DNA from 2 places in the Bacillus sp. 41-22 genome. Region 2 is predicted to be linked to the other one. Evidence: a T-box and tRNA genes for the amino acid it is inferred to sense, from the RefSeq annotation. Region 2 holds a T-box; the other holds one or more tRNA genes.
The links. The T-box of region 2 lies ahead of trpS (tryptophan--tRNA ligase). A T-box ahead of a tRNA ligase gene usually reads a tRNA of that ligase, here a tRNA-Trp.
Positions count from the first base shown of each region.

Region 1: it has a tRNA-Trp gene. The T-box ahead of trpS (tryptophan--tRNA ligase) is inferred to sense a tRNA for this amino acid. The anticodon was not compared.

Region 1 is NZ_CP084035.1:523,294-526,682, forward strand. Features, by position in the region: rRNA gene LCF45_RS02665 (23S ribosomal RNA) at 1-632, shown strand, start outside; rRNA gene rrf (5S ribosomal RNA) at 733-848, shown strand; tRNA gene LCF45_RS02675 (tRNA-Asn) at 857-931, shown strand; tRNA gene LCF45_RS02680 (tRNA-Ser) at 934-1,025, shown strand; tRNA gene LCF45_RS02685 (tRNA-Glu) at 1,045-1,119, shown strand; tRNA gene LCF45_RS02690 (tRNA-Val) at 1,125-1,200, shown strand; tRNA gene LCF45_RS02695 (tRNA-Met) at 1,225-1,301, shown strand; tRNA gene LCF45_RS02700 (tRNA-Met) at 1,359-1,435, shown strand; tRNA gene LCF45_RS02705 (tRNA-Asp) at 1,439-1,514, shown strand; tRNA gene LCF45_RS02710 (tRNA-Phe) at 1,524-1,599, shown strand; tRNA gene LCF45_RS02715 (tRNA-Thr) at 1,614-1,689, shown strand; tRNA gene LCF45_RS02720 (tRNA-Tyr) at 1,700-1,783, shown strand; tRNA gene LCF45_RS02725 (tRNA-Trp) at 1,792-1,865, shown strand; tRNA gene LCF45_RS02730 (tRNA-His) at 1,885-1,960, shown strand; tRNA gene LCF45_RS02735 (tRNA-Gln) at 2,026-2,100, shown strand; tRNA gene LCF45_RS02740 (tRNA-Gly) at 2,106-2,180, shown strand; tRNA gene LCF45_RS02745 (tRNA-Cys) at 2,195-2,265, shown strand; tRNA gene LCF45_RS02750 (tRNA-Leu) at 2,275-2,356, shown strand; partial or broken gene LCF45_RS02755 (DUF3884 family protein) at 2,566-2,887, opposite strand.
Region 2 is NZ_CP084035.1:1,189,007-1,192,395, reverse strand. Features, by position in the region: gene LCF45_RS06055 (peptide ABC transporter substrate-binding protein) at 1-902, opposite strand, end outside; gene LCF45_RS06050 (DUF3899 domain-containing protein) at 1,222-1,602, shown strand; T-box leader at 1,707-1,924, shown strand; gene trpS (tryptophan--tRNA ligase) at 1,999-2,988, shown strand; gene LCF45_RS06040 (YjbA family protein) at 3,148-3,389, opposite strand, start outside.

The DNA of each region.
Region 1 (3,389 bases), 670 kb from region 2:
AGTGTAACGGAGGCGCCCAAAGGTTCCCTCAGAATGGTTGGAAATCATTCGTAGAGTGCAAAGGCATAAGGGAGCTTGACTGCGAGACCTACAAGTCGAGCAGGGACGAAAGTCGGGCTTAGTGATCCGGTGGTTCCGCATGGAAGGGCCATCGCTCAACGGATAAAAGCTACCCCGGGGATAACAGGCTTATCTCCCCCAAGAGTCCACATCGACGGGGAGGTTTGGCACCTCGATGTCGGCTCATCGCATCCTGGGGCTGTAGTCGGTCCCAAGGGTTGGGCTGTTCGCCCATTAAAGCGGTACGCGAGCTGGGTTCAGAACGTCGTGAGACAGTTCGGTCCCTATCCGTCGTGGGCGCAGGAAATTTGAGAGGAGCTGTCCTTAGTACGAGAGGACCGGGATGGACGCACCGCTGGTGTACCAGTTGTTCTGCCAAGGGCATAGCTGGGTAGCTATGTGCGGAAGGGATAAGTGCTGAAAGCATCTAAGCATGAAGCCCCCCTCAAGATGAGATTTCCCATAGCGTAAGCTAGTAAGATCCCTGAAAGATGATCAGGTTGATAGGTTCGAGGTGGAAGCATGGTGACATGTGGAGCTGACGAATACTAATAGATCGAGGACTTAACCATATAATATGAAGCAACGTTATCTAGTTTTGAGAGAATATAAAAAACTTATTGACTTTCAGGGTGAATAAGTTATAATAATGATTGTCTCAAAAGAATAATGTCTGGTAATGATGGCAGAGAGGTCACACCCGTTCCCATACCGAACACGGAAGTTAAGCTCTCTAGCGCCGATGGTAGTTGGGACCTTGTCCCTGTGAGAGTAGGACGTTGCCAGGCAATATTATTCCGCAGTAGCTCAGCGGTAGAGCTATCGGCTGTTAACCGATCGGTCGTAGGTTCGATTCCTACCTGCGGAGCCATTGGAGAGCTGTCCGAGTTGGCCGAAGGAGCACGATTGGAAATCGTGTATACGTCACAAGCGTATCAAGGGTTCGAATCCCTTGCTCTCCGCCATAAGGAATTTATAATATTTGGCCCGTTGGTCAAGTGGTTAAGACACCGCCCTTTCACGGCGGTAACACGGGTTCGAATCCCGTACGGGTCACCACTTTTGGAGGATTAGCTCAGCTGGGAGAGCACCTGCCTTACAAGCAGGGGGTCGGCGGTTCGATCCCGTCATCCTCCACCATATAAATTATATGAATAATATTGTCGCGGGGTGGAGCAGTACGGTAGCTCGTCGGGCTCATAACCCGAAGGTCGCAGGTTCAAATCCTGTCCCCGCAACCAAACATTCTCGTAATGTGGTTGCTAACACTTATCATATAATTATATAAATAATATTATCGCGGGGTGGAGCAGTACGGTAGCTCGTCGGGCTCATAACCCGAAGGTCGCAGGTTCAAATCCTGTCCCCGCAACCAAATGGTCCCGTGGTGTAGTGGTTAACATGCCTGCCTGTCACGCAGGAGATCGCCGGTTCGACCCCGGTCGGGACCGCCATTTTAATAAGGCTCGGTAGCTCAGTCGGTAGAGCAGAGGACTGAAAATCCTCGTGTCGGCGGTTCGATTCCGTCCCGAGCCACCATTTTAATAAAATATGCCGGCTTAGCTCAATTGGTAGAGCAACTGACTTGTAATCAGTAGGTTGGGGGTTCAAGTCCTCTAGCCGGCACCATGTAAGTTTCGGAGGGGTAGCGAAGTGGCTAAACGCGGCGGACTGTAAATCCGCTCCTTCGGGTTCGGCAGTTCGAATCTGCCCCCCTCCACCATTTTACATAGGGGCATAGTTTAAAGGTAGAACTGAGGTCTCCAAAACCTCCAGTGTGGGTTCAATTCCTACTGCCCCTGCCAAATATATAAACACAACATGGCGGTTGTGGCGAAGTGGTTAACGCACCGGATTGTGGCTCCGGCATTCGTGGGTTCAATTCCCATCAGTCGCCCCATTTTTATTTTTTAAAAATTACAAATAAATTAATGGATACTTACATATAATTAAGTAAAACTTCGGTGGGCTATAGCCAAGCGGTAAGGCAACGGACTTTGACTCCGTCATGCGCTGGTTCGAATCCAGCTAGCCCAGCCATTTTTGCGGAAGTAGTTCAGTGGTAGAATACAACCTTGCCAAGGTTGGGGTCGCGGGTTCGAATCCCGTCTTCCGCTCCATTTTAACTTCATATGGCGGCATAGCCAAGTGGTAAGGCAGAGGTCTGCAAAACCTTTACCACCGGTTCAAATCCGGTTGCCGCCTTTCTTTTATGCCGATGTGGCGGAATTGGCAGACGCGCACGACTCAAAATCGTGTTCCTTCGGGAGTGTCGGTTCGACCCCGACCATCGGTATCACGAACGGCGTAACATCAAGGCTCTACACTAATTGTGTAGAGTTTTTTTGTGTTTTTTTTACACTACAAAATAAGCACTAATAGTGCGTTGGGGTAGTGTGCGGTGAGTAAGTGACGAACTTTAGATACAGTTGGAAGAAACTATGAAGTATTAAAAGGATAAAATTTCAGTAGAATATTACATATACAAGAATTTTTTCGAGCACTCTAGAGAGAATCTCTCCACCCTGGTGACATGAAGTTAAATCCGATACCACCAGTTGAAATTACCACATTATCAGCTGGTAATTTCGTAATTTCAAAAAACTTCTTTTCAAACTCTTCTCTGTTGTACTTGTACATAGTTGAGTGACACGACCATATTTGCGTTGAAGTACTCAACCAGTCCCCTAATTCCTTTAATTTAGGGAACGAATCAAATTGAATTGGACCATCCAATTTTATGAATCTCACTTGATAGATAGTTGGGGTTTAACTTCTCTCCTATTCCTTTAAAACCATGTGATTTTTTCTCATTTGAATGTGTCATAATTCTCCCTCCATCTTTTCTTCAAATTTTTTCCTATTTTAATTATACAGCAATAGAAAGTAATTAAGGAAATATTATGGGATTAGTAGAGGAATGAAAAGGAATAACTTTAGTTTGATAATGAATAGTTCATAACATACTACATAACAAATCTTTAAAAGGACATGGCAGCTTTGCCCTGTTTCTTATTGTTTAGCGAGAAATAATAAAATAAATCATCACAGTAATAAATGAAATATGATAAATTTAATCAAGGGAGAGAAATGAAAGTAAAAGGTGTCAGTTATTTAATATGATTCCATTTTGGTCCGTTTCATTTTAATTTATCATGTTTAAAGAAGCTCAAAATTTTTAAAATGCTTTAAAATAAAGGATTTTAAGGGTAGCACTCTATATAAATGTCACCTAAAAAGACCCTAACAGAAATGTTAGGGTTTTTTTTGTTAAATTATGCTATGTGATTCTAAAATTCGTAATAAACTTAGGAATTCATGTATAATAT
Region 2 (3,389 bases):
GCAACTCCAGCTTCTTTTCGTGTTTGGAACTCTGGAGTTTGTCTAAATTTATCAACAAATTCCGATGTTAGAGCCGCACGATCAATCGAATTTGTCTCATATAAATTTACATCAGTCGATGTATTTTTCACAATATTGAAATTTATCTCTTCGATTTTAACCGTCTTGTTATCCCAATATGATGGGTTCTTCTTAAATTGGAAGCTTTGTTCATGTTTCCAATCACTCATAACGAATGGCCCGTTATATAATGTTGTATTTGCCTCTAAACCAAACTTATCACCTTGTGATTTCACAAAGTTCTCATTTAGTGGGTAGAACACCGGATAAACCGTTAAATCAATAAAGTAAGGAACGGGATTGTCTAATTCCACTTCTAATGTATAATCATCAATCGCCTTTACACCTAATTGGTCAGCAGGTAATTCTTTTTTATGAATTTTTTCTGCATTTTTAATATCGAACATAATGTATGAATACGTCGCTTTTGTATCTGGATTTACTGCTCTTTTCCATGAATACACAAAGTCTTTCGCTGTTACAGGTTCCCCATTCGACCATTTCGCATCTTTTCTTAACTTAAATATGTATTTCTTCCCATCATCTAGCTTTTGGACATCTTCAGCAATCCCAGGCATTCTCTTTTGATCTTTGCCAGTACGATATAAACCTTCCATCGTATTATTTAATGCTGTTGAAGATGCAGAATCTGATGCTAACGATGCATCCATTGATGGAATTTCAGATAACTCTGTTAAATTAAGAATCTGTTTTCCGTTACTACTACTAGTAGTGTTTTCTTTTCCTTTTGCTTTAGCGTCCTCTTTCTGGTAGCTACACGCGCCAAGCAACATACTTGCCGTTAAAGTTGATGCAAGTATTAACGGTATCTTTTTCTTCATGTTGTGTTGCCTCCCCTAATTGCACTTACTGTACCCTCACTTGTAGAAAAGTAGAATTGAAAGAATAATCTCCAAGTTTCTACAATTTTCATTATACATATAATATGACGATTGTGAATATAGTTTTTTGTTTTTTTGTTAAAATTTTTAATAAAATGTTTATATTTTAAATTTTTTGTAAAGGGATACGGTAACATTGCTACCATCATCTTGAAATTAGAACCTCAATTGCGTATAATTTTCAAAAAATTATTTATATTACTTATTATAACTTTTATAGTATAATAATTCTAGTAATATTTTGACGGAGGGGAATATTTTGAATAAAGTTTTTTTTCATACTTGTATACTATTTTTGGTTGCGATAATCGCTTCTAGTGTGGGCGCATTCCTCGTTTCATCTCATTTTTTGTTGAATTTTGTCAACATCTCATTCTATATTGCATTGTTTTTTATTCTTATAGGTGGTTTTTTATTCATATTTCAAAACGGATTTTTTAACGTAACAATTTACGCATTCCAAAGAGTATTTGGTACGAATAAAAAAATTGACTCTTTAATTGAAGAAGCAGAGGAACCTATCGATAAGAAAGAACGTATTTATAAAACATATTCATTCAAATGGACGTATCCGATTTGTATTACCGGTATCGTACTTGGGTTGTTCTCGATCCTCATTAGCTTTACTATTTTGATGTAGTTTGCAAACACTATTCCATATGATATAATAATCAGCAAAACATTTTGTTATAAAACTTTAGTCCTTTCATATAAAAGGGCTCAGTTAACAATAAATAAATTTATATGTATGCGATGATAAAGAAGAGTACATATTGGGGCAATTTCAGAGAGCTTGTGGCTGGTGTGAACAAGTAATTGTACAGTATGGAATGGGCTTTTGAGCACCAAACCGAACCGAAAGTAGTAGGCTTTGGCGTTATATCCAGACGTTATTATGGATCTTGAGAGATTTCACAGCTGTGAAATAATTAGGGTGGTACCGCGGTCCATTCGTCCCTATGTAATTTGGGATGAATGGGCTTTTTTGTATGCCTTCTCTTCCCCATCGCACATTCAATTTTAGGAGGAATTACTTATGTCAGTTATCTTTTCTGGTATTCAGCCAAGCGGAACAATTACACTTGGAAACTATTTAGGAGCTATGAAGCAATTTACAGAGCTTCAAAATGAACACGACTGTTATTTCTGTATTGTAAACCAACATGCGATTACAGTACCTCAAGATCCCGTACAACTTCGTAAAAACATTCGCAGTCTTGCTGCACTTTATGTAGCATGTGGCATCGATCCTGAAAAAGCTACTTTATTTGTACAATCAGAAGTACCAGCACACGCTCAACTAGGATGGATTATGCAATCAGTTGCTTACGTTGGAGAATTAGAGCGTATGACGCAATATAAAGATAAATCTTCTGGTAGAGATTCAGTTCCAGCTGGATTACTAACGTATCCACCATTAATGGCTGCTGATATTTTACTTTACAACACTGAAATCGTACCTGTTGGTGATGATCAAAAACAACATATGGAATTAACACGCGACCTAGCAGAGCGTTTCAACAAACGCTTCCGTGAAGTGTTCACTGTTCCTGAAATTCGTATTCCAAAAGTAGGAGCTCGCGTTATGTCATTAACAGAACCTACGAAAAAAATGAGTAAATCTGATCCGAATCCAAAAGCAATGATCAGTATGCTTGATGAACCAAAAACAATTGAAAAGAAAATTAAAAGTGCTGTAACTGATTCTGAAGGTATCGTGAAATTTGATAAAGAAAACAAACCTGGAATCTCTAACTTATTAACAATCTACTCTTCATTCTCTGGAAAAACAGTTGAAGAAATAGAAGCAATGTACGAAGGAAAAGGATACGGAGACTTCAAAGGCGACCTAGCACAAGTAGTCGTAGAAGCAATTCGTCCAATCCAAGACAAATATAACGAACTAATCAACTCACCAGAACTAGACGAAATTCTAGACAAAGGTGCAGAAAAAGCAAACCGCGTTGCATTCAAACAACTACGCAAAGTAGAAAACGCAATGGGATTAAGTAGAAAACGTAGGTAACTTATAAAGCGGAGGCAGCTCGTTCAGCTCTGACTGGCTAAGGTTCTTTCGCATAGAAGACGCTTTTTGTCTTCTTATGCGGAAGGTTCTTAGACACGAAGAGCTTGCCGCTGGAGCTAAGTTACAACAAATTAAAAAAACCGCCAATTGGCGGTTTTTTTAATTTACCTTCTGCTCATTTTCCATTTCCCATAACTTTTCAAAAAACGGCTGTCCTTTTACAAGGCGCTCACATAATTGCTCGTGCTTCTCAGACCATCCAGTTTTCGCTTCATCATAAAGTTTAGCCCAAACATCTTCAAACTCCATATGTTGGACCATTCCGTACGCTGATGGATCCCACTCTGTGAACCAATAGCGAATTTCAGCTGGATTTTTCGTTGTATGTAATTGATCTAATG